DNA from 3 places in the Aeribacillus sp. FSL W8-0870 genome. Region 1 is predicted to be linked to each of the others. Evidence: predicted binding sites of a transcription regulator. Region 1 holds the regulator's gene; each other region holds the start of a gene.
The links. Region 1 encodes Rex, which represses fermentation and respiration genes when NADH is low (regulators of the CRP and FNR family bind a similar motif). Its sites were predicted from a motif close to TTGTGAAATATTTCACAA; they were not measured.

Region 1 (5,686 bases):
GATTTTGTTGATAAAATAACGATCATGCGAAACAAACAAGATTGTTCCAGGAAAATTTATCAGAGCGTTTTCCAATACTTCTTTGCTGTCGAGATCCAGATGATTCGTAGGTTCATCCATGATCAGAAAGTTAGCTTTTTTTAGCATTAATTTCGCTAAAGCGAGCCGAGCTTTTTCTCCTCCGCTTAAAGACGAGACGGTTTTCAGCACTTCATCTCCTGAAAAAAGAAAATTCCCTAAAACCGTTCGGATTTCTTTTTCTGTTTTTTCGGGATAGTCATCCCACAATTCATCTAAAACCCGTTTAGATGAAGACAAATCCGCTTGTTCCTGGTCATAATATCCGATTTGGACATTAGATCCAAACTGAATTTTTCCGCTCAGCGGCTTTAAGCGGTTGATGATCGTTTTTAATAAGGTAGATTTTCCAACTCCGTTTGGCCCTATTAAGGCAATTGAGTCCTTCCTGTTGATCGAAAAGTTAATATTTTTCACGATCGGAGTTTTTTGATCGTAGGAAAGGGACAAATCAATGGCTTTTAACACGTCATTGCCGCTTTGCTTTTCGATTTCGAAGGAAAAGCTGGCTGACTTCTCGTCCCCAGCGGGTCTGTCCAGTATTTCCATTTTCTCAAGCATTTTCCTTCTGCTTTGCGCACGTTTCGTTGTCGATGCTCTTGCTAAGTTTCGTTGAATAAAATCTTTCATCCGCGCGATTTCTTCTTGCTGTTTTTCAAATTGTTTTAATTCCCTTTCGTACGCTTCCGCTTTTTGTTTTAAATAAGCGCTGTAATTCCCAACATACTTCGTACAAACTGTTCGTGATATTTCATAAACAGTGTTGACAACGCGATCTAAAAAGTACCGGTCGTGGGAAACAATTAGAACCGCTCCATTATAATGCTGTAAATATTGTTCGAGCCAGTTTAATGTTTCCATGTCAAGATGGTTTGTCGGCTCGTCGAGTATGAGCAGATCCGGTTTTTTCAACAGGAGCTTTCCGAGTGCTAACCGGGTTTTTTGTCCTCCGCTCAAAACCGAAATTTTAGTTGAATAGTCGTAATCAGCAAACCCTAATCCATGCAGCACAGAACGGATATCCGCCTCATATTGATATCCGCCATTTTCTTTATATAAATGTTGGAGTGAATCATATTCCTTCATTAAGCTTTGCAAAGCATGAGAATCTCCAGCTGAGGAGATAGCTGCCATTTTTTGTTCAATATTTCGCAGCTCAGCTTCGATGTTCCGCAACTCTTCAAAAACGGTTAGCATTTCATCCCATATCGACTTAGTTGATTCTAATCCTGTGTTTTGTGCCAGATAGCCGATTGTTAAATCTTTTGGCTTCACAATTTCACCAGAATCAAAGGGCATTTCACCGGCAATGATTTTCAATAATGTTGATTTTCCGGCTCCATTGCGGCCTACAACGGCGATTTTATCTCCTGTTTGGATTTCCAGCTTAATATTCGATAAAATAAGGTCAGCACCATAATATTTTGTGATTTTGTTTAACTGCAATAAAATCATCCATAGTTCACCTCAATCTTTGCTAGAATAAGTGTAGCCTATATATTTGACTGCAGGCAACTGACCTGATGAACAAAAGGACAAGAAATTGTAACAATCGTTCAAAAGACACGAATAAAAAAATAGTGTATAGTTTTTATATAAGGAGAGTTTGGAGAAAAAACAAATAAAAAGAAATGTAGACGAAGAAGAAGATCAGGATGGAAGCGTTATCAGTCTGATATTGTTTCATACAGGCGAGCAGCCGCTTGCTAGAAAACATAGTTAAAAACAAAATTAGTCAGGTTGTTTTGGATTGCGAGGGATGAGCATTGAATCAAGATCAATCTAAGATACCGCAAGCAACTGCAAAAAGATTACCTCTATATTATCGGTTTTTGCAAAATTTACATGCCTCGGGAAAACAACGTGTTTCCTCTCAAGAACTGAGTGAAGCAGTAAAAGTAGATTCTGCGACAATTAGAAGGGACTTTTCATATTTCGGAGCGCTGGGCAAAAAAGGTTATGGATATAATGTCAATTATTTGTTATCATTTTTTAGAAAGACTCTTGACCAAGATGAGTTGACCAAAGTTGCCCTCATTGGCGTCGGAAATTTGGGAACAGCTTTTTTAAATTACAATTTTACAAAAAATAACAACACACAAATTGTTATTGCATTTGACATTAATAAACGAAAAGTAGGAATGAAAATTGGTGGAGTTCCAATTTATCATTTGGATCAGCTAGAAAGTGAATTGCCTGATGATGTGCCTGTTGCGATATTAACGGTCCCGGCAACCGCCGCTCAAGGAATAACGGATCGATTAGTGGAAAAAGGCATAAAAGGCATTTTAAATTTTACGCCGGCTCGCTTAAATGTTCCGGATAAAATTCGGATTCATCATATCGATCTATCTGTTGAACTTCAGGCTCTTGCATATTTTTTAAAACATTATTCGAATGAAGATTGAAGGAGTGATATTAAATGCCAACAATTGGAATTGGAAGCTTGCTGTTGATTGTATTTGCAGCTCTGCTTGTTTTCGGGCCGAAAAAACTTCCTGAGCTTGGAAAAGCTATAGGAGAATCATTAAAGGAGTTTAAAAGTGCCACGAAGGGCTTAGCAGACGATGATGAAGAAAACAAGAAAAATGAATAGCAAGAAGAATGGATGAATAATGATGAGCGAAAAAAAAATGTCCGTGTTGGAGCATATAGCGGAGCTTAGAAAACGGCTGATTATTGTAGTCGTTTTCTTTTTCGTTGCTATGATTACTGGCTTTTTCATAGCGAAGCCAATTATTGTTTTTTTACAGCAAACTGATGAAGCAAAGCAATTCGCCTTAAATGCTTTTCGTCCTGCAGATCCATTGATCGTTTATATGCAGATTACATTTATTATTGCTTTAATTCTAACTTTCCCTGTTTTATTGTACCAGCTTTGGGCGTTTATCAGCCCAGGACTGTATGAAAAAGAAAGGCGGGTCACATTAAGCTATATACCGTTGTCGGTTGCTTTATTTCTTTTAGGAATAAGCTTCTCTTATTTTATTTTGTTTCCTTTTGTCATCGATTTTATGGGGCGGCTTTCCAATGATTTAAACATTCAACAAATGATAGGAATAAATGAATACTTTCGTTTCCTGCTGCAGTTAACATTGCCTTTCGGACTGTTGTTTCAGCTTCCCGTTGTCATTATGTTTTTAACAAGACTCGGGATCATCAATCCGGCGTTTTTGGCAAAGGTTAGAAAATATGCGTATTTTGTATTGCTTGTTATCGCAGCGATTATTACGCCGCCTGAAATTGTGTCGCATTTAATGGTCACGATTCCGCTATTCATTTTGTATGAAATAAGTATCATTGTTTCAAGATTTGCTTACAAAAAAGCACAGTCTTCTCAAATAAAAGAATCAGATCAAAAGTAAAACCGATGGGCTGTTATAAACATATCCCTCTTGTGAAGACAGTATAGGCTTTTTTCCTACTGTCTACACAAGAGGGATAATATCATTACACCTCATCGGTTGTTTTTTGCTTTCCGAATTTTATATGAGAAAGTGAACATGCGGATGGAAACAGCAAAATCAAACGTGGCTAAAATCATTAAAATCATATTTGTAGCTGTCCACATACCATTTTCAGCATGATGAATTGCTAAATATGTAAATAGAACTCCCATGATAAAATAGAAGAGTCCCATGGAAACGGGATGAAAATTCATAATCTTAGCTGCCTCCAATAATGATTTGTATTTGTTCCATTTGCTTCATCATGTTTTCAATCTCATCATGATAAATTGTTTGAATGATGACTACGATTGTATTCATCATTGTATGGGCAAAAATAGGGACTAATATGCGTTTTGTTTTATAATATAAAAAAGCGAACGTAAACCCCATTGCTGTATAACGCAATAAAAGTTCAGGTTCCCCATGCACGATGCCGAACAATAGCGAGCTGACAAGCGCGCCGATCCAAAAATTCGTTTTTTGATAAATCACCCCGAAAATAATTTTTCGGAAGATAATTTCTTCAAGAATCGGTCCTATTATTGATGTGACAATAATCAAATAAGGCGTTGCTTCAATTAAATCCATAATAACTTGAGTATTTTCCGACATCGGATTAACTTTAAGTACATATATTTCAATATTGCCAACGATTGTTTGAATGAAAAAAGCTAAAAAAACTCCGAAAACAGCCCATATGGCAGATTCGCCGAAAGAAGCTTTTTCAATCCGGACATTATTTTTCCGTTCATGACGAAGGAGAAATAAAATAATGACGAACGCAGCAGTAAAACTTGTAATCGACCAATATGCTTGCGCTTGAAAAAGTCCTGCATTGAGATTTTCATCGTCGCCAACACCCAGTTCATAAAAAAGGGGAACTCCAATATAGGATGAGAGCTGCATAATGATGTACGTAATGATGATCCACCAATATTGATTTTTCACGAATAGTTCTCCTTTATAAAAGATTCATATGACTATTTTAACACACAATGTTTTAAAGAAAGAAAAACAATTTTAACAAGAGTCAGTCAAGACTTTGTGGGAACTTTTTTGGTTCGCTGAAAACAGGTGTAAGTCATAGATTGGCGAACCATTTTTTTGAATTTCATCCGTAAGCGCTTTCGGACTCTCATCCCTTGCCATGACAGACCGATATGTATACCTTTTTTTACCATCCCTTGAGTTCAGACAGGGCATGATAGATCGGAGTCCCGGACGATTGCTGTAAATATGGCTTGTTTCCGCGTTACCTCCGGAAGAAGACGGCGGACGCGTTGTTTCGCCTTGTTCACGATCGTCTGTTTGGTAGATGCCGTTTCCTCCGCCGGATGCGACGATTCTTCTCCGAAACGACGTCCGAAAAGACGAATCCCATCCATCCGGGCAATCATTGCCTTGAAAAACGTCCTGAGTCCCTTGTCTGTCCAACTGCGGCGGTATTTCACCCGATACGCCAGCTGGCTCATCACGCTTTCAGCCCTCCCCATCGGATACATGCCCGTTGTGTCCACTCCTTGCTCCTTCAGCCATTCCCGGTAATCACGGATGCATCCCGGCATCGATTCAATCCGGTGGATCAAGGCAGCCAGCTGTTGTTCTTTCGCTTCGTCCCCCAGCGTGCCGAGGGCGCTGTTCAGTTCCACAAGCAACCCCTCTTCATCCTGCTTCGCCAGCTTTTGCCGAATCGCCTGCCACCGTGGATGGCCCGAGAGGCATTGGCGCAACTCACGCGCCACGTGGAATCGATCCAATTGGAAGCAGACCCGTCCTTTGAAATACTCCTGGCACGCGGTAATCCATGGAGCGCCGTCCCCGTTGATGACAAGAAGATCCCGACACGGATCATAGGCATATTCGTTCATCAAAAATTCCTCGAAGCCTTCCCACACCTCCCTCTTGCCCTCATGGACGTAATGGCGCTGATTCACGAATTCGATCCGTGAGCCGTTGCGCTTCCACCCTTCGTGAACGGTCAGGATTTTGTCTTCCTTGGCCCGTTTTCCCTTCCCTTGGCGAGAGACAAACAGTCCATCGGCCTCCACAAACAGCACCCGTCCATATCGCTGGTCAACCGGGCAGTGCAGCGGAACTTCAGCCTCGAGCACCAACTGGCGGATCGCCTCATGGCTCATCACCGGATACCCGACCATCTG
Region 2 (5,686 bases), 570 kb from region 1:
TGTTACTCCCTCCCTGCTTCCGTCTGTTTAATTTCTTCGACCGGCACATAGTATCCATCATCATATTCAAAAGAGCGCAAAATCATGCAAATGATAACGCCGATCAATCCGATGATCGCAACCGGCATCCATTCGAAAACTAAACCGAAGCCGGCTATAAAGAAGAAGATCGACATGATGAAAGGCCGCCCCGAATTTGATGGCATATGAATTGGTTTATATTCCGGCTCCTCTTCTTCTTTTCCTTCTTTCCGTTCCTTCTTCATCATCCACCAAGCGTCAAGACCTTTTACCTGCGGTGTTACGGCAAAGTTGTAATGCGGTGCAGGCGACGGAATAGACCATTCCAGCGTCCGGCCATCCCAAGGATCTCCCGTGAGGTCACGCTCGCCTTTAAAGTACGTGTACACAACATTAATACACAGGAAGATAAAGCCGATTCCCATCATAACTGCGCCAATAGTCGAAATGACGTTTAATTCCGTCCAGCCGGCATCTGCCGGATATGTGTAAATTCTTCTTGGCATGCCCATAAATCCTAAAACATATTGCGGCAAGAAACATACATTAAAGCCAAGGACGAAAAACCAGAACGTAATTTTGCCGAGCTTTTCATTTAAAATGACGCCAAACATTTTCGGATACCAATAATGAAGCGCTGCAAAGACAGCAAAGACCGTACCGCAAATTAACGTATTATGGAAATGGGCTACAAGGAAATACGTATTATGATATTGGTAATCGGCCGCAGCCATCGAAAGCATCACACCTGTAACCCCGCCGATGACGAAAGTTGGAATAAACGCCAAAGACCATAGCATCGCAGATGTGAATTTGATTCGACCTTTATATAAAGTGAAGAGCCAGTTAAAGATTTTTACCCCTGTCGGTATGGCTATCGCCATAGTCGATACAGAGAAAAATGCATTAACCGGGGCTCCTGAACCCATTGTGAAAAAGTGGTGCACCCAAACGAGCATACTTAATACAGAAATCGCCACCATGGACCAAACCATGGCTGTATAACCGAAAAGACGTTTTCTTGCAAAAGTTGAGACAACTTCTGAAAAAACCCCAAACGCTGGCAAAATGGCAATATACACTTCCGGGTGCCCCCAAATCCAGAACAGGTTCGCCCAATGCATTGGCACTCCATCGCCTGAAAGCGTAAAAAAGTGAGTGCCAAATATTCTGTCCAACGTCATTAATGCTAAAGCAACCGTCAATACCGGAAAAGCGAAAACAACCAATATAGACGTAATAAGCGTTGCCCATGTAAACATCGGCATGCGCATTAAAGTCATTCCAGGAGCTCTCATTTTTAGAATCGTTACAATGAAATTAATACCGGAGATTAATGAACCGATCCCTGAAATTTGCAATCCTAATAAATAATAATTTTGGCCCGGCCCCGGGCTGAGTTCATTTCCAGCAAGAGGCATGTATGCCGTCCACCCTGCATCCGGTGAGCCGCCGATCACAAATGAAATGTTGAACAGCAAGGCGCCAAAGAAAAACGTCCAGAAGCTGAGTGCATTCAAATACGGGAACGCCACATCTCTAGCTCCAATTTGGAGAGGAACTGCAATGTTCATGATCCCGAATATGAACGGCATTGCCATAAATAAAATCATAATGGTTCCATGTGTAGTGAAAATTTCATTATAATGCTGTGAATCTAAAAACGTATTATTTGGCACTGTCAATTGGGCGCGCATTAAAAGTGCGTCTACGCCCCCTCGGAATAGCATTAATACGGCGGAAATAATATACATAATCCCTATTTTTTTATGGTCAACAGTCGTTAGCCACTCTTTCCACAGCCATTTCCATTTTTTAAAATAGGTTAATACAAAAACGATACCAATAATTGTTAATACAATGGCTGCATCCGCCATATATATAAGGGGTTCGCCGGTAACGAAAAATTCATCCCATTTCACAGCACGTTCCTCCTTCCTTCCGATTAATGTCCTTCGTGCTGATGGCTTTCATGTTCACGATTATCATGATGATCAGATTCAACTTCCTCCAATTTTATGGTACCGTGCTTTTCTTTTGCAGGGATATTGTCTAAATGCTCACCTGGCTTCGCAAAATCAACCCACGCCAAATGTGTTCCAGAAAAAGTCAATTTATCTTTTAAAACTCCGACTTGGATGATTTCGTTAAATTGTTTTTTCGTCAGCAATGGAGCTGATGCTTGTGTTTCTTTCACCCATTTATAAAAATCTTCTTTTTCCATTGCGTTCACATCAAATGTTTGATGGGCAAATCCTTCTCCTGTAAAATTTGAATTCCGCCCTTTAAACGTACCGACATGATCAGCCTGCAAATAAAGAGTCATTCCCATTCCAGCCATATTATATTTTTGTCCGCCCAACTCTGGAATCCATAAAGCGCTCATCCCGCCGACAGCTGTCAATTTAAATTCAACTGGAACATCTTTTGGAATGTTGACATAATTGACTGTTTCAATATTTTCCTCCGGATAGCTGAAAATCCATTTCCAATCGGCTGCTGTCGCATGAATGACAATTGGTTCAACTCCTCTAGATTCCTTCGGCGGTTTTTCAAGCTCAAAAGTCGCCTTAACCGTTGGTATCGCCAATGCAATGACAATCAACACAGGAATAGCTGTCCAAATGATTTCCAGAAGTGTATTTCCGTGCTGGTCAGGAGGCTCATAATCAAGATTTTCTGGTCTCTCCCTGTATTTCCATAAAATAATGGCAAACAGCACAAAGATGACAACAATAATAAACAGCATAAACCAAATTGACCAAAGGATTAAATCCTTTTGAACCTCTGCAACAGGCCCCTTTGGATTTAATAAGACAAACCGTTCGCTGCATCCTGATAGCAGGAGCAAAACGGATAATGGCAAAACTTTCATAACCAACTTCAGCCAACTTGGTTTGGCCGGCATTGTGATCCCCCCTAGGATTTTCAAAAATGTGCCAAAAAACGTCAACCATTCACTTTGAAACAAAAATCATCTGTTGTAAGTGAACTTTATCACAAATTTATGTAAAAAAACTTGAATTCAATAAACAGTCAATAAAAGATTAAAATTTTGTAAAAAAATCGCCATCAATCCGACACAAAACAGGAAATCATGTGAATCGAAAGGAATGATTGCCTCTATTGCTAATAGACGCATAAGAAAAACCGGGCGAAAAACATCAACGCCCGGTTTTTCTATTCGCACACATCGGTCTTTTTGTTTTCTACATACTATACGATCGGAAAATCAGCTAATTTCTAAATCTATCCATTTTTAACAAAAGCGGATAATCTCATTGTTTCCATGTTCCCAAAATTGATTTCCATTTATTTCATCAAACAATTTGTCCATACCGCAACAGAGACAACTTGGCAAGAAACTGTTCATATTATTTTAAGTTATAGCCTTTTCTTTCCACAAATTGTTTCATATACATTCTCACCGGATTTGAAAGAGCGCGAGCCATTTGCCCTGTCCAAGTATCTTTGCGGACACCATTTGTACGTTTTTCATAATATTTGGATACTATTTGATTATATTCAAGAAGCCCCTGTTTATATATTTCTTCGTTTTGCTCATATTCTTCCTCATGATAAACATGATGTAAAGGCAATCGGGGTTTTTTTCCGGTATCAACGGCCGGATAGCCGACCGTTATGGCAAAAAGCGGGATGACCCGATCAGGAACTTTTAGCAGCGCCGAAACATCCTCTAAATTGTTGCGAATTCCGCCAATATAACAAATGCCAAGCCCCATGGACTCAGCGGCTAATGCAGCATTTTGCGCGGCCAATGCCGCATCAATAAGCGCAACCATAAATTTTTCTGTGCTTTCCAAGGATACCGTCACGTCTTTATCTTCCATTTCGCCTATTAGTTCGTGCCGGTGCAGATCTGCGCAAAAAACAAATAAATGGCCGCTTTTTTCCACATAGTCTTGGTTCCCCGCCAGTTCCGCAAGTTTTTTTTTCGTTTCCGGATTTTTCACCCCAATGATTGAGTAAGCTTGTATGTAACTTGAAGTCGAGGCCGATTGGGCACATTCCACAATTAAGCGTATTTGTTCATCCGTAAGCGGCCGATCTTCAAATTTTCGAACGGATCGATGGTTTAAAATGGTTTCGATCACTTTATTCATCATCATCATCCTTTCTTTTATATTCTTTTCTCAAAGTTTAACTTTTTTAGACGCCCATTTCATCGATTTTGTTTTTCGGCCAAGCAAAATGTGAAACGTAAGGATTTGGCCGTAATCGAGAGCATTTATAAGGATTTCTTATAAAAAATAAAATAAATTGAATAAAAAAGCTTATTACGACAAATTAATCTGAAAAATTAAACTTTCTATCAATTTTGTTTAAAGATATAATAAAATGTAATCTTTTTTAAAGGGGGATTTGATGAAGAATCGAAACATTATGGATTGGCCGACCTTTATCGGGGCGCTGCTTTTGCTGTTAATTGTAGCCGCTCCATTAGCAGTATTCCCTGAACAAGGCGAAGCCATTGTATTAGCTGCCAGCAGCTTTTTAACACAAAAATTTGGAATATTGTATTTAATCATGGGTGCAGCAGTATTGATTTTTATTCTTTATGTTTCTTTTAGCCGATACGGAAAAATCAAACTGGGGGATCCTTTAGAAAAGGCTGAGTTTCCGACATTATCTTGGGCAGCTATGCTTTTTTGCGCTGGAATTGGATCAAGTGTTCTTTATTGGGGAACGATTGAATGGGCTTACTACTATACGGGACCTCCATTTGGCATCGAACCTAGATCAAAAGAAGCCGTTGAATGGGCGGCCGCATATGGAATTTTTCATTGGGGACCGACGGCATGGGCCATCTATTGCCTCCCTGCCCTGCCAATCAGCTATTTCTATTATGTAAAGAAAAAACCGGTGTTAAAAGTAAGCGAAGCGTGCCGGCCTCTCATTGGCAAAAAAGCAGATGGACCAATAGGCAAAATCATTGATGTCTTGTTTATGTTTGGTTTGCTGGGCGGAGCTGGAACGACACTCGCTTTAGGGACGCCGCTCATTACAGAAGGAATTCATGAACTTTCCGGCATCGAACCTTCGATGACACTCCAAACAGTGGTTTTGCTTATTTGTACATTGATCTTCGCAGCAAGCGCTTACTCCGGTTTGCGGAAAGGCATTAAAATTTTGAGCGACATCAACCTATGGCTTGCCGTATTATTGTTGGTGTTTGTCTTCCTTGCCGGCCCGACCGTCTTTCTGGCGGAAACGGCCGTCAACAGCATCGGCATCATGCTTGATCATTACATGCGGATGTCTTTATGGACTGAACCTTTTAACAGTTTAGGACCGTTTGAACGAACAGGCTTTCCGGAATCATGGACGGTATTTTATTGGGCTTGGTGGCTCGTGTACGCTCCATTTGTCGGCTTGTTCGTCGCTAAAATTTCAAAAGGACGCACTGTCCGCGAAATGACGCTCGGAACAGTAGTATATGGAACGCTCGGCTGCATTCTCTTTTTTGGGATTTTAGGAAACTTTGGATTATTTTTAGAACTGACAGGCCAATACCATGTAACAGCTACATTAGATGAACATGGCGGATCAGCAGCCATTATCGGAATATTGAAACAATTGCCGTTAAGCAACATTGTGATTGCCGTATTTACTGTGCTTGCCGTGATCTTTTTAGCAACAACGT
Region 3 (5,686 bases), 1.7 Mb from region 1:
GTATGACAACAACCACGTCTTTTGTGATACATTGCAGCGCTTCGATACTATATAAAATAAATTCCTTTCCATTTCTTTTCGCAAATGCTTTCGGTTGCCCAAACCGTTTCGACTGTCCTCCTGCCAGCACAATCCCGATCATCTTGTTCACTGACGATTCATCTCCCAAACAAGATGGCGAAGTTCCGGCAAAATCAGCTTTTCCATGGCAAGACGAACCGCATTTGTCGATCCCGGCATGCAAAAAATGACTTTTTGTCCAATTGAACCGGCAAGCGCTCGACTAAGCATGGATGCGCTTCCAATTTCTTTATAGCTTAAATAACGAAACAATTCCCCAAAACCAACCATTTCTTTGTCAAGCAATTCTTTTACCGCTTCAACCGTCACATCCCGTTTTGTAAAACCAGTCCCGCCGTTCAATAAAAAAACATCAATTTCGTCAGAAGCCTCTTTCACAGCAGATTGAATGGCTTCCCGTTCATCTTTCACAATCTCGTAATCTATTATTTCCATTTGTTCTCTCGTTAATAATTCGATGATTAATGCACCGCTTTTATCCGTATCCTTCGTTCTCGTATCAGAAACGGTGATCACTTTGCAGCGAACAGGGTCATTTGCCTTGCTGCGATGTTCAGATACACTCATCAATCACACCTCACCCGCCAATATAAGACATTTCCACACGTCTGTTTGCAGAAAGAGCATTGATCCTTCCTCTTTCTTCGGAATAACGATCGTCCCGAGCCTGCCAAACACGGGTGATCTCATCCAATATTTCTTCACCGCTTGCTCCCTTTCGCATTTTAACTAATAAATCAACGCCGTTTGAGGCAAATAGCATGTATACTTTTTACCGTCAGCTGATAGGCGCATTCGCGTCAATCATAACAAAAAGCTCCTGATAAGGAAGAAATAAAACCGCCTTCCACATCCGTACCTCGGTATCGATACCTTTTAGGAACCTCGCCAAAAACGTTGACTGAACTGGTTTAAGAGGTATTTCTTGGTGAATCATATCATGAACTTCTTTGCTCGTCAAAACTTCGTCCATTTTCCAACCGTTTAAGGTTTCGACATCCATATATTCGATGAAGCGGATCGTCATTCCTTTTTCTTCAAAAAAACGAGCCATCGGTAAAATTTCGCTCTCATTTATTCCTTTTACAACCATGTTCACCTTTACGGCCAGACCTTGTGCAACCGCTTCTTCAATTCCTCTAACAATTTCCTCAGACTTTGCATTACCTCCGTTCATTTTAGAAAAAATTTCGTTATTTAAAGCATCTAAACTGACATTGATCCGGTTCATGCCCGCTTTTTTAAACGCTTGGCATATGATATTAAAAATATCCGTTAATGGTCAATGAAACGTCTTGAAGATCTTGAATATTTTTTAACATCGATATTAGTACATCAATGTCCTTTCGTCCCTCCGGTCAGACGAATTTTTCGAATGCCTAAACGTAAAGAGGCTGGCCAAACGATATATTTCTTGAAACGTCATTAGTTATTCCCGTTTTATAAAAGAATACTGTCTTCCTTCCATTTCAGCATACAGTATACACAACGAAAATTACATCGGTCTGTCACCGAAATGCGCAAATTCAATAAAGGGCGGTTAATTGATCTCGCAACATCTTCCTCTCCTTATACATTCATTCTTCATATGTTACAGACAAGATAAACAATAGAATGAGATCTCTGTCACATAAATTCGAATGATCATAAAAGGTTAAATTAATTGTAAAAAAAATTTTCTGAAAAAGAAACCTATTTGGAATACATTTTGCCAATTTATCATTTTTTTATGGCTAACATGATGGGGCTCTATATAATGAATTGAGAAAGCAAAATAGATACACAAAAAATATTTTACGATTTCGGCAAACGGAGGCTTTCATAATAGAATCAGCAGTTTTCATTATGGACAATGTACCAATGCTTGGCGACTTGATGGAAAGAATGGTTATTATATTAGAAAACCGTTCATCCATCAACAGGATCTTCTTAGCTTTTTCCATTTCGGGTCACCTGTCGAGAATCCGTCCAGACTCGAAAAAACTCAAAGTTGATTGAAAAAAAGATACTATCGAAAAACAACTGATAGAAAAATCATTAAAGAAAACCGCCGGCAACAAATCCAAAGCTTCCTGAGAATTAGGGATTTCACAAGTTACACTTTACAATAAGATGAAAAAATACCAGCTACCTAAATAGATGAACAACTTCTCAATCGTTTTCGAGAATGGCATTAACTTGGTTTACGCCCCGCTTTTTTCTTCTAGCACACTTTTCAGGCAACCATCTTTTTGATGTCAATGACATACTTTCAATGTTAGAATGATCTTTTTGCAATAGCGCTTTGCGGGTTAGACGTATTTTTCGCACAATGGCCGCTGACCATATTAGCAAAGAAATAAATTTCCCTACATGCCATCAGCTGTTTCCGCTTTAAAAACACACACTCTCCTTTCTATTTCAAGCAAAACAATATCCTTAGCGAAATGGTACCGATCTTTCATTGAAAACTGAAACATTTTCTAATGATGTTGTAACATCTTCCCTTCCCTCAATTGGAAGGATATATGCCAATACGGCATCACGAATCAATTATTCATAAACTTTTCAAAAGTGATGCCGATGAAGTGAAGCAAATCACAAATTGCGGGAATTGTTTTTACTATGATGAACATTGATAAAAAAGATGGAAAGGAGAATATGGATGGGAAAAACTGTTGAATTAGATGTTCGCGAAGATTTAAAGAAGAAATTAGAGCCGTTTCAAAAAATCATGGCGGCCATTCAGCCTCTTGCACAAGGAGATGTATTTATTTTACACGCTCCGTTTAAACCTGTTCCGCTTTTTCCTATCATGAAGAAAAAAGGGTTTTCTTATCAAGCGGAAAAAATAGAGGATAAACATTGGAAAATTACCTTTGTTAAAACGGAGGAATGAAAAAATGATACTGGATAATCGCGGCTTAGAGCCCCCACAACCGATGATGCGGACTTTAACGGCATTAGCAAAATTAAAAAAAGGAGAAGCGTTGAAAATTATTAATGACCGCCGCCCGATGTTTTTATTTGAACAGCTTGACGATCTCGGTTATACCTATCAAACGCAAAAGCGCAGTGATGGAAGCTATGAAATAACGATTGAAAAGAAGGATGACGATGATGACGGCTAATCATACTTATGAAACGAATATTCGAATCCCTTTTTCGTTTATTATTTTTGGCTTGCTGGCGTTTTTCCTTTCTCAAATTCTTTTATTTCTGTCAACTCGTCAGCTTTCAACCGGAGAAATGCGCCTTCCTGTCGTATTGTCAGCTGTCCATTTATTAGTGATTGGCTTTGCTTTAATGACAGCCATGGGGGCCATGTATCAGCTTGTTCCAGTCGTGTTTTTAACCCCGATATGGAATGAATCATTTGCTTTTATCCAAATGGTCGTCACGTCATTAGGAATACTATCTTTTAGCATCAGCCTGGCCTTTAATATTCAAATGGCTATATTTTCAGGCTTGCTTCTTACTTGCGGGATTGTAATGTTTTTATGGCAGATGTTCATGACATTAAAAAAACAGAAGAAAAGAACGGTCATCACTTTATTTGTTGGTACTGCCCTCATTTGTTTGCTCTTAACGATCGGGCTCGGATTGACGCTTGCCTATCATTTTTGGAGCGGCAGACAATTAATCGATCATGATTTGATTTTCAAAGCACATATATTGCTGGGATTTTCCGGCTGGTTTACACTTCTTATCTTCGGATTTTCTTACAAAATGGTTCCGATGTTTTCATTGGCGCATCATTTTTCAATGAACACGGCCCGATATGTCTACATTTTTTATATAAGCGGTCTTGTGTTAACTTTCATCAGTTTTATAACGGCAAATGACCGGTTGTTATCAGCAGGGCTTCAATTGATGGCTGTCGGATATGGGTTGTTTGCATACCATATGTTTGCCATTTTAAAGAAAAGGATGAAGAAAAAACTGGATAAACCTTTTCTGTTTGCTCTTTTGGCCATTGTTTTTGGAGTCATCCTGCATATAGCGGCGGCCGGTTTTTCTTTTCAAAGTGAAATCCATTCCCGCATCTTTTCCATCATCATCTACTGTTATCTGTTCGGCTGGATTGTATTAAGCATCATTGGCTACTTATATAAAATTGTTCCTTTTCTATGGTGGACACACCGGTATAGCAAAAAAATCGGCAAAGAAGCGGTGCCGACTTTGAAACAAATGATAAATGAAAAATGGATTGTGATGGAATGCTGTTTATTTGTTGCGAGTCTTATCGGCATGATCGCTGCTCTTGCCTCTTCAAGTACTGGTCTATTTTATCTTGCTCAAGGAGGAATGGTGCTGTTTTCTGGATTATTTGCCTGTACGATTGGCTCCGTATTGCTGAAATAAAAAAATGAGGGAACGATTTACTGAAATATAAAGGGTGATGTTACAATGGAAATAAAAGCAAAGATCTTGGAAAAACTGCAAAACGTTTTAGATCCTGAATTGGGAATTAATGTTGTTGATTTAGGACTGATCTATAAGATTGAAGTAAAAGACGGAACTGCATTCATTTTAATGACATTGACTACACCCGGCTGTCCGTTGCACGACTCAATAGCAGGCGGTGTGAAACGCGCGTTGCGTGATATTGAAGGCATTCAAGACGTAAATGTCCAAATCACTTGGAATCCGCCTTGGTCCCCTGATAGAATGAGCGAAAAAGCATTAAGGCAGCTAGGGTTCCTTTCCTAAACGTTTTTCAAAGACTGTTCCTTTCCTGAAAGGGACAGCTTTTTTTATGAAAGAAGTCCCAATTATTTTGGTGTTTTTGGCTCTTCTTCCAGCTCCCAAACAAACGGCATCACATTTAAAATTTTCGTTTAATCGTTTCCCAGCCAAAAAAATCCCCTTCCAGGAAAATCTTTTTACAAATGCTGTCTTCCTGCAGGGGATAATCGCTGTTCCTTGTTTTTCCAGAGGTGTCAACCAAAAAAAATGTAACTGAAATTGCAAATGACGTTCGTCCATTCCAATGAAAAAGCTCAAAATATCGTCATTCCGTAAGAATTGGCAAAACTGACGCCAACTATGGGACAATTAAAAATAATAAAAGCAAAGAATACATTTACCGTCGGCCATACCGGTCAGTAAATTCCGAGTGGAATTCGCATGACAGAACCTTGCAAGACGGGTTGGCAACTTAGATGCTTTTTTATGTTGCTGTCAGGTTATAAATATCTTGGAACGTACTTGCTAACGGAGATAAAATTCGCCATACGGCAAATGCAAATGTCATGGCTAAAGTGGTGACTGGCAGTAATGCTTTTTGTTTCACCAAAATCCCCCTCCTAAACAGATGAATGGTGCCATCATCTGTACCATAAAAATAGGCGGGGAATGTTTGTGAACTTTATCATATAATTATTGATTGCCAAATAATTGTTAAAATTTCACCTCAACAAAAATGTTTTTCCGATTTTTGCCCATTCAATCAAATTGAAAAACCGCTTGCGTTTCCAACGGTTTAAACTTCCCGTTTTTGGCGAAGCGCTTTAGGAATGTATACACAATAAGGCTCACTTTCCAAATAGTCGCCTGTCACAGCATACGCTCTTGAGCGTGAGCCTCCGCAAACAAAACGAAATTCGCAAACACCGCATTTTCC

Region 2: a site for Rex is predicted at 3,007-3,024, ahead of qoxA (cytochrome aa3 quinol oxidase subunit II). Genes of this name have one in related genera too.
Region 3: a site for Rex is predicted at 2,647-2,664, ahead of NSU02_RS10510 (DUF2249 domain-containing protein). Genes of this name have one in related genera too.

What each region holds. Positions count from the first base shown of each region.
Region 1 is NZ_CP150165.1:435,884-441,569, forward strand. Features, by position in the region: gene NSU02_RS02275 (ABC-F family ATP-binding cassette domain-containing protein) at 1-1,533, opposite strand, end outside; gene NSU02_RS02280 (redox-sensing transcriptional repressor Rex) at 1,845-2,486, shown strand; gene NSU02_RS02285 (twin-arginine translocase TatA/TatE family subunit) at 2,501-2,674, shown strand; gene tatC (twin-arginine translocase subunit TatC) at 2,697-3,443, shown strand; gene NSU02_RS02295 (YdiK family protein) at 3,536-3,739, opposite strand; gene NSU02_RS02300 (type II CAAX endopeptidase family protein) at 3,744-4,475, opposite strand; partial or broken gene NSU02_RS02305 (ISLre2 family transposase) at 4,702-5,686, opposite strand, start outside.
Region 2 is NZ_CP150165.1:3,950,093-3,955,778, forward strand. Features, by position in the region: gene qoxC (cytochrome aa3 quinol oxidase subunit III) at 1-1, opposite strand, end outside; gene qoxB (cytochrome aa3 quinol oxidase subunit I) at 3-1,898, opposite strand; gene qoxA (cytochrome aa3 quinol oxidase subunit II) at 1,967-2,929, opposite strand; gene nfsA (oxygen-insensitive NADPH nitroreductase) at 3,396-4,145, opposite strand; gene NSU02_RS19055 (BCCT family transporter) at 4,408-5,686, shown strand, end outside.
Region 3 is NZ_CP150165.1:2,176,100-2,181,785, forward strand. Features, by position in the region: gene NSU02_RS10495 (molybdenum cofactor guanylyltransferase) at 1-142, opposite strand, end outside; gene NSU02_RS10500 (MogA/MoaB family molybdenum cofactor biosynthesis protein) at 148-648, opposite strand; partial or broken gene moaA (GTP 3',8-cyclase MoaA) at 659-1,626, opposite strand; gene NSU02_RS10510 (DUF2249 domain-containing protein) at 2,726-2,959, shown strand; gene NSU02_RS10515 (DUF2249 domain-containing protein) at 2,964-3,191, shown strand; gene NSU02_RS10520 (hypothetical protein) at 3,178-4,425, shown strand; gene NSU02_RS10525 (metal-sulfur cluster assembly factor) at 4,471-4,773, shown strand; gene NSU02_RS10530 (hypothetical protein) at 5,234-5,356, opposite strand; gene NSU02_RS10535 (TIGR04053 family radical SAM/SPASM domain-containing protein) at 5,546-5,686, opposite strand, start outside.